3 regions of the Duganella sp. AC917 genome follow, and region 2 is predicted to be linked to each of the others. Evidence: predicted binding sites of a transcription regulator. Region 2 holds the regulator's gene; each other region holds the start of a gene.

Region 1 (7,993 bases), 1.9 Mb from region 2:
CGCATCACGGCCACGCTCAAGCGCACCTTCGCCAGCGACGACATTGTATTTTGCTGCGGCGGCATCGGCGCCACGCCGGACGACCACACCCGGCTGGCCGCCGCCAACGCGCTGGGCCTGCCGCTGGTACTGCACGAGCAGGGCAAGCTCAACATCCAGCAGCGCATCGTGCAGATGGGGCAGGAGGCAGGCCAGCCGGTCGACCTGAACTCGGCCGAGAACCTGCACCGCCTGAAGATGGCCGAGTTCGCACAAGGCGCGGCGCTGATTCCGAACCCGTACAACAACATCGCCGGCTTCTCGCTGCACAAGCATTACTTCGTACCCGGCTTCCCGGTGATGGCGTGGCCGATGATCGAGTGGGTGCTCGACCACCATTACGCCGACCTGTTCAACCGCGAGCCGCACCTGGAGCAGTCGGTGCTGGTGTACGAGACGGCCGAATCGGCGCTGACGCCGCTGATGGTGGAAATCGAGTCGCGCTACCCGCGCGTGAAAGTGTTCAGCCTGCCAAGCGTGGGCGACGCCAACACCCGCCGCCATATCGAGCTCGGCGTCAAAGGCGAGCCGGCGCAGACGCTCACCGCGTTCGAGCACCTGTGCGCGGAACTCAAGCGGCTCGACGTGGAATTCAACAATATTTAGTGCGCCCGGGTATCGGGTGATGTCGCCCCGCTATCGCTCGATAGCGCTTCGACATCGCCCGGGCAACGCGGCCTTGTCACGGAGTTGTCACTTAGCGGTCGCAGGCATTGACGGCGTTACTCCATAGGGGAGAAACGCCGTTGTTTTTTTGCGAAAAATAAACTACGGTTGCAAATTATTGTGCGTCATCATCGGTCGCTGCCGTGCCGATGTGGTGCAATGGTGGCTAGTAGGTTTTACTGAAACAGCTGACCGGTTTGAATCATATGTTAAGCAATCGTCGTTTCCGCCGGCCCCTCGTTCGCGCCGCGCGCAAGTTGCGCGCAGGCGCCGCAGCACTAGGCTATCGTCGCACCCGGCACCTTCATGTCGTGCCGCCCCTTAACTCCGAAGAAAGCGAGGCGCACTTGGCGCAAGCGCAGATGGACGCGCCGCCGCCGGGCGAGCCCACCAAGAGCAAGCGTTCGCGCAACGCCTTGATCGTGGTGATGCTGGTCGGCGTGTCGTTCGCCGTGTGGTGGGGCGCGCACGAAAGCCGCACCTCCACCATGCAGGCCCGTATCTTCACCGATCTGGCCGGCAAGATGACGTACAAGGTGGAGCCTGGGCCGAGCAATTCGATCCGCTTCCCGCACGACAGCCCGTACGACGAGCGGCTCGGCTACGCCAGCCTGCCCGACTACCTGGCCAAGCTGCGCACGCGCGAGTATCAAGTCAGCGCGCAGGCCCGCATTTCGCCGAAGATGGCGGAACTGGCCGACATGGGCATCTTCGCCACGTACCACGAGAAGACCAAGACCGGCCTGACGATCTACGACTGCCGCGCGCAGGAGCTGTTCGCGGCCAGCTATCCGGAACGCATCTACAACAAGTTCGAACAGGCGCCGATGGCGCTGATCTACAGCCTGCTGTACATCGAGAACCGCGAACTGCTCGATAACAAATACCCGAAACGCAACCCGGCCGTCGAATGGGACCGCCTGGGCAAGGCCGTCATCGAGAAAAGCGTCAACGCGGTGGCCGGCGGCCATCGCGCGGCCGGCGGCAGCACCCTGGCCACGCAGATCGAGAAATACCGCCACTCGCCCGAGGGCCGCACCGGCTCGATGAAGGACAAATTGCAGCAGATGGTCTCGGCCAGCCTGCGCTCGTATCAGGACGGGCCGGACACGACCAAGGCGCGCCGCCGCATCGTCATCGACTACCTGAACACGGTGCCGCTGTCGGCCAAGCCAGGCTATGGCGAGGTCAACGGCATCGGCGACGGCATGTGGGTGTGGTACGGCCGCGATTTCGCCGACGTCAACCGCCGCCTCAGCGGCAATCTCGACAATCCCGATGCCGAGACCGCGCTGATGTACAAGGAAGCGCTGAGCCTGATGATCGCGCAGCGCCGTCCGAGTTACTACCTGGGCGATGGCGCCGACGACCTCGAAGTGCTGGCCGACAGCCACCTGCGCGTGCTGGCGCAGGAGGGCATCATCACGGCGGCGCTGCGCGACGTCGCGCTCAAGCAGCCGCTGCATCCGTTCAAGGGCAACGGCCTGCAGGCGGCGCCGGAGATGACCTTTGTCACGCGCAAAGCGTCCAACGCGATCCGCAACCACCTGGCCAACCTGCTGGGCGACAACCGCATGTACAACCTCGACCGCCTGGACCTGAACGTGGTCAGCACGCTCGACGCGCAGGCGCAGATGGCGGTGACGCAGGTGCTGCGCGACCTGCGCGACCCCGAGCGCGCGGCCGCCGCCGGCCTGACCGGCAAGGGCATGCTGGGCAACGGCGATCCGGCCAACGTGGTGTACAGCTTCACACTGCTGGAAAAGGGCGTCGACAACAACATGCTGCGCCTGCAGACCGACAACTACGACCAGCCGCTCGACATCAACGAAGGCGCCAAGCTCGACCTTGGTTCGACCGCCAAGTTGCGCACGCTGGTGACCTACCTGGACATCATCGACCAGCTCAACAAGAAGTACAAAAGCATGAACGTCGAAACGCTGACGATGATCCCGGTCGATCCGCAGGACAAGCTGTCGCTGTGGGCGGTCGAGTACCTGAAGGCGCATCCGGTCGGCAGCGCCGAGCGCGAGCTGACGCCGATGCTGAACGCGGCCATGGAACGCAAGTACTCGGGCAATCCAGGCGAGGGCTTCTTCACCGGCGGCGGCCTGCATTACTTCGGCAACTTCTCCAAGGAAGACAACGGCAAGATCCTGACCGTGACCGAGGCGCTGCGCCATTCGACCAACCTGGTGTTCGTGCGCCTGATGCGCGACGTCGCCAAGTTCTACATGTTCCAGACGCCGGGCTCGTCGGCCTCGCTGCTGGCAGACGCCGACGATCCGCGCCGCGCCGTCTACCTGGCCCGTTTCGCCGACAAGGAAGGCAAGGAGTTCCTGAACCGCTTCTACGCCAAGTACAAGGGCAAGCCGGCGGCCGATCTGGACAAGATCCTGCTGGCCAACATCCGCAGCACGCCGACCCGTCTGGCCGTGATCCACCGCACCGTGTATCCGGCCGCCAGCATCAAGCAGTTCGGCGACTTCCTGCACGAGTACCTGCCGTCGCAGAACGAGGTGTCGGACGAGCGCGTCGAAAAGCTGTACGACCAGTACGCGATCGACAAATGGTCGCTGCCGGACCGCGGCTACCTGGCCAGCATCCACCCGCTGGAGCTGTGGATGGCCGCGTACATGCGCGTGCATCCGAAGGCGACTTTGTCGGAGATGACGGCGGCCAGCGAGAAGGAGCGCCAGGAAGTCTATTCGTGGCTGTTCAAGACGCACCGCAAGCATGCGCAGGACCGCCGCATCGCCGGCCTGATCGAGGTCGAAGGCTTCATGGAGATCCACAAGCAGTGGAAGAAGATGGGCTATCCGTTCGAATCGCTGGTGCCGTCGTATGCGACGACCTTGGGCGCGTCGGCCGACCGTCCGGCGGCGCTGGCCGAGATGATGGGGATTATCGTCAACGGCGGCGTGCGCAAGACCAGCCAGCGCATCTCGTCGCTGCACTTCGCCAAGGGCACGCCGTATGAGACCGTGGTGAGCAAGGCCAAGCCGACCACCAACGAACAGGTGCTGTCGCCGGAAGTGGCGCGCGTGGTCGCCGACGCGATCCGTGGCGTGGTGTCGGACGGTACCGCCAAGCGGGCGCGCATGGCGTTCGTGCAGTCGGACGGCACGGTGCTGCCGGTCGGCGGCAAGACCGGTACCGGCGACCAGCGCTTCGACGTGTATGGCGGCGGTGGACGGTTGATCGAATCGCGCTATGTGAACCGGTCGGCGACGTTCGTGTTCAATATCGGCGAGCGCTTCTTCGGCAGCATGACGGCGTATGTGCACGGGCCGGAATCGAAGAATTACGATTTCACCAGCGCGTTGCCGGTGCAGTTGCTGGTGGTGCTGGCGCCGAGCTTGATGCCGCTGATCGAGCCGCATCCGGTGGCCAAGCCGGGCGCGGTGCCGCCGCCGGTGGTGGTGAAAACCGGCGGGGCGCCGGCCAACGCTGCAACGGTCGCAACGGCCACAACGGCCGCGCCGCTGCGGGCCTGCGGCGGTTAGTCAATCAGGGGAACACGTGTATGCCACGTGTTTCCCTTGCATAATTGCTCATTTGTTGGCATGGTACTAGCCCATGAAACCAATGCGCCATCACATGTCCAAAATCCTCAAGTTCACGCAGTTCTCGGTGCGGGACTTGTTTGTCGCCTCGGCACCCACCATCGCGCTGATCGTCGGCGTCTGCCTGCTGGCCTACTGGCTGGTCGATCCGGCGCCGCCGCGCAGCGTGCGCCTGGCCACCGGCCAGGAAAACAGCGCCTACGAAGAGTTCGGCAAGAAGTACGCCGCCGCGCTGGCCAAGCATGGCGTCAAGGTCACGCTGGTGCCGTCGGCCGGTTCCGGCGAAAACCTGCGCCGCCTGCGCGCCGGCGAAGTCGATATCGCCTTTGTCCAAAGCGGCTCCACCAACGAGGAAGTGGCCGAGCGCGAAGGCCTGTCGTCGCTGGGCAGCCTGTTCGTCGAGCCGCTGTGGCTGTTCCTGCGCGAGACCAAGGGCCAGCCGCCGATCACCCAGCTGAGCCAATTAAAAGGCAAGAAAATCAACTTCGGCCCCAAAGGCGCCGGCGCGCCGCGCCTGTTCCGCCAGGTGCTGTCGCTGAACGGCCTGGAGAAGGAGGACGTCGAACGCTTCTCGCTGGCCAACACGCCCGCCACGGTCGAACTGCTCGAAGGCCGCATCGACGGCCTGGTGTTCACGTCGGCGCCGGAAGCGCCGCTGATCCAGATGCTGCTGCAAACGCCGGGCATCAAGCTGTTCAACTTTAGCCAGGCCGAGGCGTACGCGCGCAAGCTGCCGTTCCTCACGCACGTGGTGCTGCCCCAAGGTATCGTCGATCTGGGGCGCGACATCCCCCGGGAGAATTACAACCTCATCGCGCCGACCGCCACGCTGGTGGCGCGCGACGATCTGCATCCGGCGCTGGTCGATTTGTTTGTGCAGGCGGCCAGCGGCATCCACAACGGCGCCGGCTGGTTCCAGCAACAGGGACAGTTCCCGTCGGCAAAATACACCGAGATTCCGGTCGACGCCGAGGCGGCCAAGTTCTACAAGAACGGTCCGCCGCTGCTGCAGCGCTACATGACGTTTTGGCTGGCCAATTTCTTCGACCGCATGTGGGTGGTGGTGCTGGCGCTGAGCGCCCTGGTTATTCCGTTGTCGCGGATTATCCCGCCGCTGTACGTGTGGCGCATCCGCTCGCGCGTATATCGCTGGTATGGCCAGCTGCGCACGGTGGAGCAGCAGGTGGAAAGCGCGCCGGAGGCCTCGCGGATGCAGGTGTACGAGGCGCAGCTCAAGCGGCTCGACGAGATCGAGGAACTGGTCAACCAGATCTCGATTCCGCTGTCGTTCGCCGACGGCTTGTACGGCTTGCGCAGCCACATTCAGTTCGTGCGCAAGCGGATACAGTTTCTGATGGAGGAGGGCGCGCCGTCGGCCGCCCAGGCGGTGCCGGTCTGATGCCGGCGCCGAATCCTCAGGCGCCGAATCTTCAGGCGCCGGTCCACGGCAGACCGGCCTTGCACCAGCCGCCGATATTCTTGCGGTGGCTGTGCTCGTCCTTGTCGCCCTCGAAGCCTTCGAGGATGTCGTAGCAGTGCTGATAGCCGTGTTCCGTCGCCAATTTGGCCGCACCACGCGAGCGCACGCCGGAGCGGCACAGGAACAACAACACCTGATCCTTGCGCGCCACCGAGTTCAATTGTTCGATGAATTCATGGTTGGCGATGCCGCCCGGATAAACGCTCCACTGTACCGCACCATGTTGGGCTTCCGGAATGGCCACCCGGCCGACCCAGTCGCGCTCGGCGTTGGTGCGCACATCGACCAGCTTGACGGCGTTGTCGGCGCTGATCAGTTCGTACGCCTCCTCGGGCGTGACGGCCCCCGCATACGGCCAGTCCTTGCTGCGCCCACGGGCCACGGCCAGGATCTCGTCTATTTTGCTCATGGGATGTCCCTCCAAATAAGATTGAGTTTATTATAGGCGTCCTGTGTACGTCGGAGACAATGGCGCACCAAAGCCGTGCAATTTTCCGTGGAAAAACGAATATGCACGATGATGGTGCGGTTTGGGCAGTTTGCACCAAGTTGGTGCCGCACTAATCCGGTGTAAATCGTCGCATTTTGGTGCTCCTCCCCGTTTTAGTCTCTTTTGTCGGGGAGTTCCAAGACGCTATGAACATATCGTTATGAGTTTCAGGCTGGCATAGATACTGCTTATAGAGAGCGCACCAGTTACACACATTCCTTTAGGAGATACGCATGGCAATGACAGCCGCAGAAGTCTTGAAAATGGTCCAGGAAAACGAAGTCAAATTCGTTGATTTCCGTTTCGCCGATACCCGTGGTAAAGAACAGCACGTCACCGTGCCTGTGTCGCACTTCGACATCGACAAGTTCGAATCGGGTCACGCGTTCGACGGTTCCTCGATCGCCGGCTGGAAGGGTATTGAAGCATCCGACATGATTTTGCTGCCTGATCCAAACACCGCGAACATCGATCCGTTCATGGAAGAGACCACGCTGTTCATGCAGTGCGACGTCATCGAGCCTGCCGACGGCAAGGGCTACGACCGCGACCCGCGCTCGATCGCCAAGCGCGCCGAAGCCTACCTGAAATCGTCGGGCATGGGCGACACCGCCTACTTCGGCCCGGAGCCGGAATTCTTTATCTTCGACAGCGTGCGCTGGAAGATCGACATGTCGGGCTGCTTCGTCAAGATCGACTCCGACGAAGCGTCGTGGACCACCGGCGAGAAACTCGAAGGCGGCAACAGCGGCCATCGTCCAACCGTCAAGGGCGGCTACTTCCCGGTGCCTCCGGTCGACAGCTTCCAGGACATGCGTTCGGAAATGTGCCTGATCCTCGAATCGCTGGGCATCCCGGTCGAAGTGCACCACCATGAAGTGGCCGGCGCCGGCCAGAACGAAATCGGCACCAAGTTCTCGACCCTGGTCGAGCGCGCCGACTGGACCCAGAACCTGAAATACGTGGTCTGGAACGTGGCCCACAGCTATGGCAAAACCGCCACCTTCATGCCGAAACCTATCGTTGGCGACAACGGTTCGGGCATGCACGTGCACCAGTCGATCTGGAAAGACGGCGTCAACCTGTTCGCCGGCGACGGCTATGCCGGCCTGTCGGACACCGCGCTGTACTACATCGGCGGCATCATCAAGCACGCCAAGGCGCTGAACGCGATCACCAATCCGGGCACCAACTCGTACAAGCGTCTGGTGCCAGGCTTCGAAGCGCCGGTCAAACTGGCTTACTCGGCCAAGAACCGTTCGGCGTCGATCCGTATCCCGCACGTGGCCAATCCAAAAGGCCGTCGTATCGAAACCCGTTTCCCGGATCCACTGGCAAACGTGTACCTGTGCTTCGCCGCGCTGCTGATGGCCGGTCTGGACGGTATCGCCAACAAGATCCATCCGGGCGAAGCCGCATCGAAAGACCTGTACCACCTGCCGCCGGAAGAAGACGCACTGATCCCGACCGTGTGCTCGTCGCTGGAAGAAGCGCTCGACAACCTGAACAAAGACCGCGAGTTCCTGACCCGTGGCGGCGTGTTCAGCGATTCGATGATCGATGCCTACATCGAACTGAAAATGCAGGACGTCCAGCGCATGCGCATGACGACCCACCCTGCCGAGTTCGACATGTACTACTCGCTGTAATTGCAACGCATCGGCATGCCGATGCTTGTAGTGAAGCAAAAAACGCGGGGGGAGCCATGGCTTTCCCCGCGTTTTTGTTTGGATGTTGTATATTCAGGATGGA
Region 2 (7,993 bases):
CCTGTTGCTAAACTGCAAGGGCAGGGTGGTGGTGTCGGGCATCGGCAAGTCGGGCCACATCGCCCGCAAGATCGCCGCGACCCTGGCCTCGACCGGCACGCCGGCGCTATTCGTGCACCCGGCCGAAGCGGCCCACGGCGACCTCGGCATGGTCACCGCCGACGACGCCTTCATTGCCATTTCGTATTCCGGCGAGAGCGCCGAACTGATGACCATCTTGCCGGTGGTAAAGCGCATGGGCAGCAAAGTCATCGCGATGACCGGCAAGCCGGGCTCGAGCCTGGCCGTGATCGCCGATGTCCACCTGAACGTGGCCGTGGCCAAGGAAGCCTGCCCGATGAACCTGGCGCCGACGACCTCGACCACGGTGACGCTGGCGCTGGGCGACGCGCTAGCCGTCGCGCTGCTGGACCTGCGCGGTTTCCGCGAAGAAGATTTCGCGCGCTCCCATCCGGGCGGCGCGCTGGGCCGGCGCCTGTTGACGCACGTGCGCGATGTCATGCGCAGCGGCGACGACGTGCCGAAGGTCGGCGCCGACGTCAAACTGACGGACGCGCTGCTGGAAATTACGCAAAAGGGCATGGGCATGACCGCCATCGTCGACGCCGGCGGCAAGCCGATCGGCGTGTTCACCGACGGCGACCTGCGCCGCATGATCGAGAAGGTCCAGGACTTCACGAAGGTGGTGATCCGCGACGTCATGCATCCGAATCCGCGCAGCATCTCGCCGGAAAAACTGGCGGTCGACGCCGTGGCCGTGATGGAGCAATTCCGCATCAATCAGATGCTGGTGACCGACGCCGACGGCAAGCTGGTCGGCGCGCTGCACATCCACGACCTGACCCGTGCAAAGGTAATCTGATGACCGAGCTGACTTATGTGGAACGCGCCGCGCGCGTCAAACTGATGATCTTCGACGTCGACGGCGTGCTCACCGACGGCAGCCTGCATTACGGCGCCGAGGGCGAAGCGTTGAAGACCTTTAACGTATATGACGGCCTGGGCATCAAGCTGCTGCAGGAGTCCGGCGTGCAAACGGCCATCATCAGCGCGCGCGTGTCGCCGCAGGTGGCCAGGCGCGCCGCCGACCTGGGCATCGGCTTTGTGCATCAGGGCGGGCACGACAAGCTGACGCCGTTCAACGCGCTGCTGGGAAAAACCGGGCTGACGGCAGAACAGGTCGGCTTCATCGGCGACGACGTCGTCGACCTGCCGATCCTGACGCGGGTCGGTTTCGCGGTGGCGGTGCCGGGCGGGCGCAAGGAAGTGATCGAGCGCGCGCATCACGTGACGGTGGCGCAGGGCGGGCGCGGCGCGGTGCGCGAAGTGTGCGAACTGCTGCTGCACGCGCAAGGCACGTACGAGCGCGTGCTGGCGCAGTTCATGGTGTGACGGAGTGTAATCATGCGTAAAAGAACAGCACATCGCTGGCAGCTGACGCTGACGATGATCATCGGCGTGTTTGTCGCCGTCGGCAGCTTTTGGCTGGTGCAGGTGGTCAACCAGTCCGGCCAGGAGCAGCAGGCGGACCAGTTCCTCAACGAGCCGGATTACATCATCGACCGCTTCAGCCTGGTGCGCATGACCAAGGAAGGCAAGCCGGCGTACATCATTTCCGGCGACAAGCTGACCCACCGGCCGGTCGACGACTCGTCCGATATCGACAAGCCGTTCCTGAACAGCCTGGCGACCCAGCAGCCGCCGATGACGATCCACGCCGACACCGCGCGGGTCGACCAGAACAACACGCGCGTCACGCTCAACGGCAACGTCGACGTGGTGCGGCCGGGCTCGCCCAAGGCCGAGGCGATGCGTCTGCAGACCAGCACCTTGACGGTGTTCCCGGACGAGGAACGGATGGAAACCAAGGCGCCGGTGGAGATGAAACTGGGCAGCACGACCTCCAGCGGCACCGGCATGAAAACCAATAACGCGACGCGCCAGCTGCAACTGGGCGGACGCGGAACGATCACGATACCGCCCAAGGCGCCTCGTTAATTAATACAAGCTAGACAGAGATATGAAGGACACGACGATGAAGAAACTGAATTTGAAGGCGATGCTGTCGGCGGCGGCGCTGCTGCTGGCCGCCATCGGCCCGGCCCATGCCGAAAAAGCCGACTCCAACAAGCCGACCCAGGTGACCTTCGACAACCTCGACGCCGACGACGTCAAGCAGATCAAGACCTTCACCGGCAACGTCGTGCTGACGCGCGGCACCTTGCTGATGAAGTCGCCCAAGGCGGTCGTCACCGAAGACCCGGAAGGCTATCAGTTCGTGGTGCTGACCGGCGGCGCCGGCGTGCAGGCGACGTTCCGCCAAAAGCTCGATGGCGCCGGCGACCAGTGGGTCGAAGGCCGCGCCGATCGCATCGAATACGATGGCAAGACCGAACTGGTCAAACTGTTCTCGAAGGCCGAGATCAAGAAGCTCGAAGGCAGCAAGACCGCCAGCCAGGTCGACGGCGAGTTCATTTCGTACGACAGCCGCCGCGAATTCTTCGCTGTGAAAAACACCGCCAGCGGCGAGAGCAAACCCGGCGCCGGCCGCAGCACGATGGTGATCCAGCCGTCCGTCAAGGCGGCCCCGGCAACCAATCCAGCGGCGGGGAAATAAGCATGGAGCCAACATGCGGTAGCACCCTGATCGTACGCGGCCTGCAAAAGACCTACGGCAAGCGCCAGGTCGTGCATGACGTGTCGCTGCAAGTCGAGTGCGGCGAAGTGGTCGGCCTGCTCGGCCCCAACGGCGCCGGCAAGACCACGTCCTTTTACATGATCGTCGGCCTGGTGCCGTCGGACGCCGGCACCATCGACATCAGCGGCGTCGACATCTCCTCGCTGCCGATCCACCGCCGCGCTTCGCTCGGCTTGTCGTACCTGCCACAGGAAGCGTCGGTGTTCCGCAAGCTGACCGTGGAAGAGAATATCCGCGCCGTCCTCGAGATCCAGAAAGTGGACGGCAAGCCTTTATCCAAGGCTGCCATTGATGAACGGCTCAATACCCTGCTGGCCGATCTGCAAATCGAAAAGCTGCGCGAAAACCAGGCGCTGTCGCTGTCCGGCGGCGAGCGCCGCCGTGTGGAGATCGCCCGCGCGCTGGCCACCAACCCGCGTTTCGTGCTGCTGGACGAACCTTTCGCCGGGGTCGACCCGATTGCCGTGATTGAGATCCAGCGCATCGTGCGCTTCCTCAAGGAGCGCAATATCGGCGTCCTCATTACCGATCACAATGTGCGCGAGACGCTGGGCATTTGCGACCGCGCGTATATCATCAACCAGGGCTCGGTTCTGGCTTCAGGCCGGCCGGACGACATCATCGCCGACGAGTCGGTCCGCCGCGTGTACCTGGGTGAACATTTCAGAATGTAATAGCGCCCCATGAAACAGTCATTGCAACTGCGCACGTCGCAGCACCTCGCGCTGACACCTCAGCTGCAACAGTCGATCCGTCTGCTGCAGCTGTCCACGCTGGAGCTGCACCAGGAACTGGAGCAGCTGCTCACCGATAATCCCTTGCTCGAACGTCTGGACGATCCGCTCGACCGCTCGCTGCGGCTGCTGTCCGACGGCGCCATCAGCCAGCAGGCGCCATCCGGCGAGGCGCCGCCCGAAGGCCCGCCGAACCAGCAGGACGCGCCGGCCCCGGCCGACGCCGACAACTACGACGGCCCGGCCGCCGATACCGAAAGTACCAGCAGCGAAGCCGATGTCGACTGGAGCGACGCCGGCCGCAGCAAGGCGCCCGACGACGAGGACGCGCGCCCGCAACTGGAGGCCAACCACTGCACCCTGCGCGAGCACCTGATGGAGCAGATGCGCGTGACCGTGCTGGAGATGCGCGACCGCGCGCTGGTCGAGCTGATCATCGACGCGCTCGACGAGAACGGCTACCTGGAGGAGCCGCTCGAAGAAATCCACGCGCGCCTGCCGGAGGAACTGGAAGTCGACATCGACGAACTGCGCACGGCCTTGTCGATGCTGCAAAGCTTCGACCCGATGGGCGTGGGCGCGCGCAACGCCTCCGAGTGCCTGGCGCTGCAGATCAAGCGCCTGCCCGGCATCGCGCTGGTGACGCGGCGCATGGCGCTGACCATCGTCGAAAACCATCTGACGTGGTTCGCCCAGCGCGATTTCAACAAGCTGAAGAAGGCGCTCGTGTGCGACGACGAGGATCTGCGCGAGGCGCAAGCCGTCATCCGCCTGTGCAATCCGCATCCCGGTTCGGCGTTCGCCTCGGACGTGTCCGATTACGTGGTGCCGGACGTGATCGTCAAGAAGTCGCGCAGCGGCTGGCAGGTGAGCCTGAATAACGACGTCATGCCGCGCCTGCGGGTCAACGCCATGTACGCCAACCTGCTCAAACAGGGCAAGGGCGAGGGCGCAATGGGGGCCCAGCTGCAGGAGGCCAAGTGGCTGATCAAGAACATGCGCCAGCGCTTTGACACCATCCTGCGGGTAGCCCAGGCGATAGTAGAAAGACAAAAGAACTTTTTCTCGCACGGCGCCGTCGCCATGCGCCCCCTTGTGCTTCGCGAAATTGCTGATACACTGGGTTTACACGAGAGCACTATTTCTCGGGTAACGACTCAAAAGTACATGCTGACGCCGCACGGCATGTTTGAGTTGAAATATTTCTTTGGTAGCCACGTCGCCACCGAAGCGGGCGGTGAAGCAAGTTCGACGGCGATACGGGCACTCATTGTTCAATTGACAGGAGCTGAAGACCCTAAAAATCCTTTATCCGACAGTAAGATTGCGGACATGCTGGGGGAACAAGGCATGGTGATTGCGCGACGGACTGTTGCCAAATATCGCGAAGCGTTGAAAATCCCTCCCGTTAGTCTCCGCAAGTCTTTGTAGTGACTTGGTCACTGTGCGCCCGGCCGCAATGGGCGCGGCACTGACCGTAAGCGACATTTATCTTTAGGAGCGTGTATGAATCTGACCATCAGTGGACATCATCTCGAAGTGACCGCGGCCATCCGCGAATACGTGCAGAACAAACTGGAACGTGTCACTCGTCACTTCGATCAAGTTATTGATATTGCTGTCATCCTGACTGTAGATAACCTTAAAGAGAAATCAAAACGGCAAAAGGCTGAAATCAACCTGCGCATGTCGGGTAAGACCGTCTACGTGGAAAGCCTGTCGCAAGACCTGTACGCCGCCATCGACACCCTGGTCGACAAGCTTGACCGTCAGGTCATGAAGTACAAATCCAAAGTTCAGCAGCACGGCCACGATGCGATCAAGCATCTCCCGGATAGCTACGAACCCGCTGCCGCCGCCCTATAACAACGGCCTCCGGCACCATCCAACAAAGGGCGCAAGGGCGCCCTTTTTTGTGTCCGCGATTTGTGTCCGGCTGCGATCTGGTGAAAATAATTTATCCCGTTTCGGCGGTAGAATGGCTTTTTTATCACGCGACGGCGGCATCATGAGCGAATTGGTCCACACCAGCATCATCAACGGCACCGGCTTTATCACGCTGGACCGGCCCAAGGCGTTGAACTCCCTGTCTTTGGTAATGCTGCGCGCCATCACGGCGGCGCTGCTGACTTGGCGTGACGACTCGGATGTCGAAGCCGTGGTCATCCGCAGCAGCAGCGAAAAGGCCTTCTGCGCCGGCGGCGACATCCGCTTCTTTTACGAGGCCGGCCGCGCCACGCCGCAAGCGGGCAGCGCGCTGATCGAAGATTTCTTCACCGAGGAGTATGCGCTCAATCATCTGGTGCACAGCTATCCCAAACCCTACATCGCGCTGATGGACGGCGTGGTCATGGGCGGCGGCATGGGCATCGCGCAGAGCGGGCCGGACAGCCGGGTGCGGATCGTCACCGAGCGCACGAAGATGGCGATGCCCGAGGTGAATATCGGCCTGTTCCCGGATGTGGGCGGCAGCTATTTCCTGTCGCGGGCGCCGGGCGGGCTGGGGCGCTATCTGGGCGTGACCGGCGTGACGATCGGCGCCGCCGATGCGCTGTATGCGGGACTGGCCGATCACTATGTGCCGTCCGACGAACTGGAGGTGCTGTACGCGATTCTGGAGGCTACCCCGGGCGCGGAGCTGGTCGAGGCGATCGCGGCCTTCGCCGAGCCGTTCAGGGGCGATGCCGGGGCAAGCAAGCTGGAGGCTGAGCGCGCGGCCATCGACCGTCACTTCGGCGCGGGGTCGGTGCCGGCGATCGTTGCGTCGCTGGAGTCGGACGCGAGCCCGTTCGCGCTTGAAACTGTGCGCACGATGGCGAGCCGGTCGCCGCTGATGATGTGCGTGACGCACGAGTTGATCGCACGCGGCGCGGCGCTGGAGATGGCCGGCTGCCTGCGCATGGAACGCGCGCTGGTGCGGCGCGTGTTTGAGCATGGCGAGGTCATCGAAGGCGTGCGCGCGCTGGTCATCGACAAGGACAACGCGCCGAAATGGAATCCGCCGTCGTTGGAGGCTGTGACGGGGGAAATGGTGCAGCGGCTATTCGAACCGGTGTGGCCGGACTATGCCCACCCGCTGCGACACCTTTAACCGTCCTCGCCGGACGCTACTGCTCGCGATGGCGCAATACCACGCGTTCGTTCGGATGGAAATACGCGGCCAGTTTCTCCGCCATGTACACCGACCGGTGCTGGCCGCCGGTACAACCCAGCGCCACCGTCAGATAACTCCGGTTGTCGGTCTTGAAGAACGGCAGCCACTTTTCCACAAACGCGCGGATGTCGCCCAGCATCTCGATGGCGCTCGGCTGGGCATCGAGGAAATCGATCACCGGCGTGTCGCGCCCGGTCAGCGGACGCAACGTCAAATCATAATAAGGATTCGGCAGCGCCCGCACATCGAACACAAAGTCGGCGTCCATCGGTACGCCCAGCTTGAAGGCGAACGATTCGAAGAACAAGGTCAGCGGCGCACCCTCGCTGGCGACCAGATCCTTGACCCAGGCACGCAGCTTGTTGGCGCTCAGTTCGGACGTGTCCACCACATGGCCCAACTGCTCGATGGCCGACAGCCGCTCGCGCTCTTCCATGATGCATTCGATCAAGGTGCGGCGCGCGGCCGGATTCTGGCCCGGGCGCAGCTCGTGCGACAGCGGATGGCTGCGGCGCGTCTCCGAGAAGCGCGCCACCAGCGAGTGCGTGTTTGCCGTCAGGAACATGACCTTGACGTCGTGTCCCTCTTCGCGCAGGCGCTTGACGTCGGCCGGCAGCGAGGCCAGCGATTCGGCGCTGCGGGCGTCGACCGCCACCGCCAGCGCCTGCAAGCCTTCCTCGGCCAGGGTCGAGACCAGGTTCGACAGCAACGCCGGCGGCAGGTTGTCGACGCAGTAGTGACCGGTGTCTTCCAGCACATTCAGGGCCACCGATTTGCCGGAGCCGGAGATGCCGGTGATGAGGACGATGCGCATGAATTTAATCTCCGCTCATGGCTTGCCGTTGGCGCTCCATGAACTCCTGTAATGTGTCGATGCCGCGCAATTGCAGTATCGTGTTGCGTACCGCGGCCTCCAGCAGCACCGCGATGTTGCGGCCGGCCGCGACGGGAATGACGACCTTGCGGATCGGCAGGCCCAGCACGTCCTCGGTCGGGAACTGGAACGGCAAGCGCTCCACTTCCTCCTCGGCCGCGCCACGGCGCACCAGATGCACGATCAGTTTCAGGCGCATCTTGCGGCGCACCGCCGTCTCGCCGAAGATCGCCTTGATGTCCAGCAAGCCCAGCCCGCGCACTTCCAGCAGATTCTGCAGCAAGGCCGGGCAGCGGCCCTCGATCATGTTCGGCGCGATGCGCGAAAACTCGACCGCGTCGTCGGCCACCAGCCCGTGCGAGCGCGAAATCAGTTCCAGGCCGAGCTCGCTCTTGCCGAGGCCGGAGTCGCCGGTGATCAGCACGCCCACGCCCAGCACGTCCATGAAGACGCCGTGCATGATGATGCGTTGCGCCAGCTTCTTGGAAAGATACACGCGCAGGAAGTCGATCACCTGTGCGGCAGGTAACGGA
Region 3 (7,993 bases), 170 kb from region 2:
CATGATCGTCGACGATTCGGCCGTGGTGCGCCAGGTCCTCAGCGGTCTGCTCAACGCCGCGCCGGGCATCACCGTCACCTACGCGGTGGCCAATCCGCTGCTGGCCATGGAGCGCATGAAGGTGCAGTGGCCCGACGTGATCGTGCTCGATGTCGAGATGCCCAAGATGGACGGCATCACCTTCCTGCGCAAGATCATGGCCGAGCGCCCGACCCCGGTGGTGATCTGTTCGACGTTGACGGAGAAGGGCGCGCAGACGTCGGTCGAGGCGCTGGGCGCCGGCGCGGTCGCCATCATCACCAAGCCGCGCCTGGACCTCAAGCAGTTTTTGCACGACAGCGCCGACGAACTGGTGTCGGCCGTGCGGGCGGCGTCGGGCGCGCGCGTGGGCAGGCTGGCGGGACGCGCGCCGCTGCCGCCGGTCGCCGCCAAGCTCAATGCGGACGCCGTGCTGCCGCCGGCCGACGCCAGGCCGATGACCGCCACCACCGAACGCGTGGTGGCGATCGGCACCTCCACCGGCGGCACGCAGGCGCTGGAGGAGGTGCTCACATCGCTGCCGCGCGTATGCCCCGGCATCGTGGTGGTGCAGCACATGCCGGAAAAATTCACCGCCGCCTTTGCGGCGCGCCTCGACAGCGTGTGCCAGGTGCGCGTCAAGGAGGCCGCCAACAACGACCGCGTGCTGCAAGGGCAGGTCCTGATCGCGCCCGGCGGCAAGCACATGCTGCTGCGCCGCACCGGCGCCCAGTACTTCGTCGAAGTAGTCGATGGTCCTCTGGTCAACCGTCACCGGCCGTCGGTCGACGTGCTGTTCCGCTCCACCGCGCGGGCGGCGGGCGCCAACGCGCTGGGCGTGATCATGACCGGCATGGGCGACGACGGCGCCGCCGGCATGCTGGAGATGCTCAAGGCCGGCGCGCGCACCGTGGCGCAGGACGAGGCCAGTTGCGTGGTCTACGGCATGCCCAAGGAGGCCGTCAAACGCGGCGGCGTCGAAAAAACAGTTTCACTCAATGCGATCTATCGCGAAATCCTGCAACAGCTGTCCTAACACATCGCATTTTCAACGAAGGGAATCATCATGCTTTCAACCTTGACCGTCCGGACCAAGATCCTGGCATTGCTGGCGGTGGCGCTGCTGGCGCTGGCGGTGGTGGTCGTCATCGCCTTCACCGGCTTGAAGACCGAGGGCGAGATGCTCGACACGCTCGGCAAGAACCGGATGCCGTCGGTGCGCAGCCTGATGATTATCAACGAGGGGCAGACTGCGCTGCGCTCGTCGAACCGCGCCATGGACTTGATAGGCATGTATCCGGAGGAAGCGGGCGATGTCACGCATGAGATCAAACGCAAGCAGGAGATCTGGAGTGTGATCGACGCTGCCTGGAAGGTCTACGATGCGCTGCCACAGGAAACCGAGGAGGCCGCGCAGTGGAAGACCTTCGTCAAGCAATGGGACGCGTGGAAGGCGCGCGACCTGATCGTCACTGATCTGGCGACACAGATCGCGCGCGCCGATGGCGCCCGCCGCAAGGAGCTGTTCGCCGCCATCCACAAGACCACGCAGGACAACCGCGAGGCGTTTCACGCCGCCACCGAAAGCCTCAACAAGCTCGTGGCGCTGAATGTGCAGTACGGCGAGGACGACGTCAAGCACGCCGATGCCGCCGCCACCGCTGCGAAAAATAGCATGTATGTCAGTGCCGGTGTCGCGCTGGCGCTGCTGCTGGGGATCGGGCTGTTCATCCTGAGCGGCATCATGCGCCAGCTGGGCGGCGATCCTTCCTATGCCGCGGCGATCGTGCGCAAGGTAGCCGAAGGTGACCTCAGTGCCGATGTCGATGTCCGGGCGGGCGACACCACCAGCCTGCTGGCGGCGATGAAGGGCATGATCGACAAACTGTCCCAGGTCGTGCAGGACGTGAACAACGGCGCCGAGTCGTTGGCCAGCGCCTCCGAGGAGGTCAGCGCGACCGCGCAGTCGCTGTCGCAGGCGGCCAGCGAGCAGGCGGCGGGCACCGAGGAGACCAGCGCTTCGGTCGAACAGATGACGGCGTCGATTTCCCAGAACACCGAGAACGCCAAGGTCACCGACGGTATCGCCAGCAAGGCGGCGTTGGAGGCGGTGGAGGGTGGCGCGGCGGTCAAGTCGACGGTGGCGGCGATGCAGCAGATCGCCAAGAAGATCAGCATCATCGACGATATCGCCTACCAGACCAACCTGCTGGCGCTGAACGCGGCGATCGAGGCGGCGCGTGCGGGGGAGCACGGCAAGGGCTTCGCGGTGGTGGCGGCCGAGGTACGCAAACTGGCCGAACGCAGCCAGATCGCGGCGCAGGAGATCGAACAAGTCGCCAGCAGCAGCGTCGAACTGGCGGAGAAGGCCGGCCATCTGCTCGACGAAATGGTGCCCAACATCCGCCGCACCTCCAATCTGGTGCAGGAGATCACAGCGGCTTCGGAGGAGCAGTCGGCCGGCGTGGGCCAGATCAATTCGGCCATCACCCAATTGAGCCAGACCACCCAGCAGAACGCCTCCGCGTCCGAGCAGCTGGCCGCCACCGCCGAGGAGATGAGCGGCCAGGCCGAGCAACTGCAGGAGACCATGTCGTTCTTCAAGCTGTCCGGCTCTTCGCGTCCGTTGCGTACCACACGGGCGCCGGCCAAGCCGCTCAAATCCGCCACCGGGCGCGGCCGGTCCGGCCATGGCAGCAGCAAGCAGATGATGGACATGGCCGACCCGGACGAATCGCATTTCGTTAAATTTTAAGCGAGGCGCATGATGAACAACGTGCAAGGCTCCGAGCCGCAGTACCTCAGTTTCATGCTGGGCCAGGACATGTTCGCGATGGGTATCCTGGCCGTGCGCGAGATATTGGAATACGCCGGCGTGACGCCGGTGCCGCAAATGCCACCTTGTATCAGCGGCGTGATCAACCTGCGCGGCACGGCGGTGCCGGTGCTCGACCTGGCGTGCCGGCTGGAGCGCGAGCCGGTGGCGATCAGCAAACGCACCTGCATCATCGTCGTTGAAGTCGACGGCGATGGCGCCGATGGCGGCGCCTTCGTGATCGGCATCCTGGTCGATGCGGTCAACGCGGTGCTCGACATTCCGCCGTCCGAGGTGGAGCCGGCGCCGAGCCTGGGCGCGCAAGTGCGCGCCGAAATGCTGCAAGGGATAGGCAAGGTCAATGGCCGCTTCGTGCTGCTGCTGGACGTGCGGCGCGTGGCGTCGGTCGGCAACCTGGCCGGAATCGCTCCCGCCGCTTTGGATCACGTGTAGCCGCGCACCGCGTCCGCACCAACGCACTACCCCAGGAGGAAGTCATGTTCAAGAAAATGAAAATGGAAACCCGGTTGCACGCCGGATTCGGCGCCATCGTGCTGCTGGTTGTCGTGCTGGGGCTTATCGCCTTCGCCAAGCTGACGGCGTTGCATGAACAGTGGAGCCACTTCGAGAGCGTGACGCTGGCCCGCAAGAACGCGGTGCTGGAGGGCGTCATCTCGCAGGGCCACGCGGTCCAGCAATTCAAGAACTACATCCTGCGCGGCGGCGATCAGAACACCCAGTTCCGTGCCGCGCTGGCCAATATCGACAAGGAAATGGCCAACTACAAGGCCGCCGGTGCGATGAGCGCGGAAGAGCAGGTGCTACTGGGCGAGGTGGCGGCTGGCGTCAAAGCCTATGGCGACAGCATGGTCGAGCTGGAGTCGATGCATGCGAAAGGCATGGGCGCAACGGAGATGGATAAATCGATCAAGGGCGCCGACGCAGCGATTGCGGGCGCTTTCCGCAAGCTGCTCAAGCTGAACGACAGTATGACCGATCGCGAGTCGGCGACGATGACCGAAGTCACCGATTCGGCCAAGCGGCTGATCCTGTCCATCGATGTAGTGATTGCCATACTCGGTTGCGTGCTGGCGGTTTGGCTGGCGCGCAGCCTGTCGGGCATCGTGCGCGAGGTGCAGATGGTGGTCGCCGGCCTGGCCGGGGCGTCGCAGGAAGTCAGTTCGACCGCGCAGTCGCTGTCGCAGGCGGCCAGCGAACAGGCTGCGGGCGTCGAGGAAACCAGCGCGTCGATCGAGCAGATGACGGCGTCGATCGCGCAAAACACGGAGAACGCCAAGATCACCGACGGCATCGCCACCCAGGCGGCCGTCGACGCGACGCGCGGCGGCGAGGTGGTGAAGGCGACGGCGGCGGCGATGCGCCAGATCGCCAGCAAAATCAGCATCATCGACGATATCGCCTATCAAACCAATTTGCTGGCGCTGAACGCGGCCATCGAGGCGGCGCGCGCGCACGAACACGGCAAGGGCTTCGCAGTGGTGGCGGCCGAGGTGCGCAAGCTGGCCGAGCGCAGCCAGGTGGCGGCGCAGGAGATCAGCAAGGTGGCGGCCGACAGCGTCGATCTGGCCGAGCAGGCCGGCGTGATGTTCGATGCGCTGGTGCCCAACATCCGCAAGACGTCGGACCTGGTGCAGGAGATATCGGCGGCGTCGGAAGAACAGAGTTCCGGCGTGCGCCAGATTAACAGCGCGGTCAATCAGCTTAGCCAGACCACGCAGGTCAACGCGGCCAGCTCGGAAGAGTTGGCGGCAACGTCGGAGGAGATGAGCGCCCAAGCCGAGCAGCTGGGCCAATTGATGGCGGTGTTCAAACGCTATGCCATCGAGGAGCAAGTGCCGGTGCGCCGCAGCGCATCATCCAAAGGTGCGGGCGGCGCGGCGGCGCCGGCGATGGCGCGCGGCGCACGGACCGTCTCCGTGGCCGCCCAGGGATCGCCGGACGAAAACAAGTTCACCCGGTTCTGATCCCCGTTACTTGATTACGGTTTGACGAACTTCAGTGTCATGCGGTCGCTTTCGCCGATCGCCTGATACTTCGCACGGTCCTCGTCCTTGTTACCGTAGGTCGGCGGCAGCGCCCAGACGCCGCCTTTGTGGTCGGCGGTGTCTTTCGGGTTGGCGTTCACTTCCGACTTGGCCGCCAGCTTGAAGCCCGCCGCTTCGGCCAGGCCGATCACATACTTCTCGTGCATGTAACCGCTGCTGGCCGTTTCGTCCTGGGTCTTGTTGGCCGGCAGGCGATGCTCGACTACGCCGAACACGCCGCCCGGTTTCAGGCTGGTGTAAACGCTGGCGAACAGCGCTTTCATATTCTCCGGACCGGCCGGTATCCAGTTGTGGATATTGCGGAAGGTGAGCACCATGTCGACGCTGCCGGCCGGCGCGAATTCATATTTGCGCGGCGGCGAGAACACGCCCAGCGCCACTTTGCTGTACACCGGGTTGGCGTTGAGGCGCGCCATGAAACGCTCGGCGCTCTTGCGTTCGCGCTCGTCCGGCGCGGCCAGGTCGCTGCCGGCGGCGATCAACTTGCCGCCATCGCGCAGGTACGGCGCCAGGATCTCGGTGTACCAGCCGGCGCCCGGCGCCAGCTCCACTACCGTCATGTTCGGACGGATGCCGAAGAACGTTAGCGTTTCGTAAGGATGACGATAGGCGTCGCGCTGCACGTTGGCCGGGGTGCGGGTGCTGGCGGCGATGGCGGACTTCAGTTTGACGTCGGTCGCTTCGGTGGCGGCAATCGCGCCGCTTGCAGCGAACAGCGTGGTGGTGGCCAGGGCGGCTACGAGATAACTCTTCATGCAAAGTCTCCTGAGGGTTCTGTTGGCGGCGCGCAGTCGCCCGCCCTGCGCGATCATCGGCCATGCATGCCAACAGGTCAAGCGAATTGCGACGGCCGCACCACCGGAGTGCGGCGCGCTTCCAGGCGCATCGACGTGGACCGCTTTGCGCATGGCGCCCAATAATCGCGGACACTCGCGGACACCGCCCGGACACTTCGCGGACACTTTTGCGGACACTTTCCCTTCCTTTGCGCCCGTTTGACCCGTGGTCGGGGGACTCTTGTAACACAGTGTTTCGTTGTTGTTGATGGCATACATTTTGCCTATCCCGATCCTTGATCCGGCGCTAATATTGGCATTCCCGCCCAAACGGCGACGGATATTCAGGTGCGGCGTAAAGAAGCAAAAGCTATACGAGTAGGACTCGCTAGAAGAGCAAATAAAAGCAAAGCAGAACCTTGGGCGGATGGCCCACAATCATTGCCTTACGTTTGGAGATACGATGGAACGACGTGCATTCCTCAATATTAGTAGTCTGGCCCTGGGCACGATGCTGCTGCCCGCCTTCGGTCGCGCGATCGCCGCCGAGGAACTGCTGGCGCCCATGGCCCTGCAGGTCAAGAAAATGCTGGCCGATACCGCGATGACGGCGGCCACGCAGGCGGGCGCCTCGTACTGCGACGTGCGCGTCGGCCGCTACCTGAACCAGTTCATCACCACCCGCGACCTGAATGTCGAAAACGTCGTCAACACGGAATCGGCCGGTGTCGGCGTGCGCGTGATCGCCGGCGGCGCCTATGGCTTCGCCGCCACCAACGACATGACGCCGGACGGCGTGGCCGCCGCGGCCCGCCAAGCGGTGGCCATCGCCAAGGCCAACTCCAAGCTGCAGACCGAACCCGTTCAACTGGCCCCGGTCAAGGGCGTGGGCGAAGTGTCGTGGGCCACGCCGATCGTCAAGGACTGGCGCACGGTCCCGATCAAGGAAAAGGCCGAACTGCTGATCGCCGCCAACAAGGCCGGCATGGACGGTGGCGCGAGCTTTATGCAATCGTTGCTGTTCCAGGTGAACCAGCAGAAGTACTTCGCATCGACCGACGGCTCCTACATCGACCAGGACCTGCACCGCCTGTGGATGCCGGTGTTCGCCACCGCCGTCGACAAGAAGACCAATAAATTCCGTTCGCGCCAGGGCTTGTCCTCGCCGGTCGGCATGGGTTACGAATACCTGGACGCGCGTCCGGAGCACAAGATCAAGGCCGCCGGCGGCGTGACCACCTTGTACACCGGCTCCTATGACCTGATCGAAGACGCGCGCGCGGCCGGCAAACAGGCCAAGCAAAAGCTGACCGCCAAGTCGGTCGAACCGGGCAAATATGACCTGGTGCTGTCGCCGGAACACCTGTGGCTGACGATCCACGAGTCGGTCGGCCACCCGACCGAACTCGATCGCGTGCTGGGTTACGAGGCCAACTTCGCCGGCACCAGCTTCGCCACGCTCGATAAGTGGCAGAGCAAGAAATTCAAGTACGGCGCGGACATCGTCAACATCGTCGCCGACAAGACCACGCCAGGCTCGCTGGCCAACGTCGGCTACGACGACGAGGGCGTCAAGTGCAAGCGCTGGGACATCATCAAGGACGGTATCCTGGTCAACTACCAGGCTACGCGCGACCAGGCCCACATCATCGGCGAAAAAGAATCTCACGGCTGTTCGTACGCCGATAACTGGAGCAGCGTGCAGTTCCAGCGCATGCCCAACGTCTCCCTCCAGGCGGGCAAGAAGAAGATGACGCCGGACGAAATGGTCAAGGATGTCAAGAAGGGGATATATATCGTCGGCGACGGCTCCTTCTCGATCGACCAGCAGCGCTACAACTTCCAGTTCGGCGGCCAGCTGTTCTACGAAATCAAGAACGGCAAGATCGGCCAGATGCTCGAAGACGTCGCCTACCAGTCCAATACCCAGGAATTCTGGAACGCCTGCGCCGGCATTTGCGACGAGCGCGATTGGCGCATGGGCGGTTCCTTCTTCGACGGTAAAGGCCAGCCTTCGCAGTCGTCGGTGGTATCGCACGGCGCCAGCACCACGCGCTTCAACGGCATCAACGTCATCAACACCGCACGCAAAATCGGCTAAGCCTGGAGAACAGAGAATATGAAGAATTTGAGTCAAGAAGAGACCAAGCGTATCTGCGACAAGGTGCTGTCGCTGACCAAGGCCGACCAGTGCGAAGTGAACCTGAGCGGCAGCCGCACCGGCAATATCCGTTACGCGCGTAACGCCGTGTCGACCGCCGGTTTGATCGAAGACACGCAGTTGGTGGTGTCGGTCGCCTTCGGCAAGAAGCAGGGCA

The links. The regulator sigma-54, encoded in region 2, starts transcription at its own class of promoters, with help from an activator protein. The targets are predictions, from matches to a motif close to TGGCANGNAANCTGCTTT.
Region 1: glnA (type I glutamate--ammonia ligase) is a predicted target of sigma-54. The motif match lies at 6,415-6,432, and genes of this name have one in related genera.
Region 3: ACZ0BA_RS24705 (TldD/PmbA family protein) is a predicted target of sigma-54. The motif match lies at 5,945-5,962, and genes of this name have one in related genera.

The regions. Positions count from the first base shown of each region.
Region 1 is NZ_OZ409848.1:3,877,686-3,885,678, reverse strand. It holds gene ACZ0BA_RS16740 (competence/damage-inducible protein A) at 1-645, shown strand, start outside; gene ACZ0BA_RS16735 (transglycosylase domain-containing protein) at 1,068-4,211, shown strand; gene ACZ0BA_RS16730 (TAXI family TRAP transporter solute-binding subunit) at 4,306-5,670, shown strand; gene ACZ0BA_RS16725 (rhodanese-like domain-containing protein) at 5,702-6,160, opposite strand; gene glnA (type I glutamate--ammonia ligase) at 6,475-7,890, shown strand.
Region 2 is NZ_OZ409848.1:5,807,557-5,815,549, forward strand. It holds gene ACZ0BA_RS25415 (KpsF/GutQ family sugar-phosphate isomerase) at 1-862, shown strand, start outside; gene ACZ0BA_RS25420 (KdsC family phosphatase) at 862-1,392, shown strand; gene lptC (LPS export ABC transporter periplasmic protein LptC) at 1,405-1,998, shown strand; gene lptA (lipopolysaccharide transport periplasmic protein LptA) at 2,036-2,617, shown strand; gene lptB (LPS export ABC transporter ATP-binding protein) at 2,620-3,372, shown strand; gene ACZ0BA_RS25440 (RNA polymerase factor sigma-54) at 3,382-4,863, shown strand; gene hpf (ribosome hibernation-promoting factor, HPF/YfiA family) at 4,939-5,298, shown strand; gene ACZ0BA_RS25450 (enoyl-CoA hydratase/isomerase family protein) at 5,441-6,523, shown strand; gene rapZ (RNase adapter RapZ) at 6,540-7,400, opposite strand; gene hprK (HPr(Ser) kinase/phosphatase) at 7,405-7,993, opposite strand, start outside.
Region 3 is NZ_OZ409848.1:5,638,844-5,646,836, forward strand. It holds gene ACZ0BA_RS24680 (protein-glutamate methylesterase/protein-glutamine glutaminase) at 1-1,054, shown strand, start outside; gene ACZ0BA_RS24685 (methyl-accepting chemotaxis protein) at 1,085-2,773, shown strand; gene ACZ0BA_RS24690 (chemotaxis protein CheW) at 2,783-3,286, shown strand; gene ACZ0BA_RS24695 (methyl-accepting chemotaxis protein) at 3,331-4,818, shown strand; gene ACZ0BA_RS24700 (class I SAM-dependent methyltransferase) at 4,833-5,654, opposite strand; gene ACZ0BA_RS24705 (TldD/PmbA family protein) at 6,139-7,776, shown strand; gene ACZ0BA_RS24710 (TldD/PmbA family protein) at 7,795-7,993, shown strand, end outside.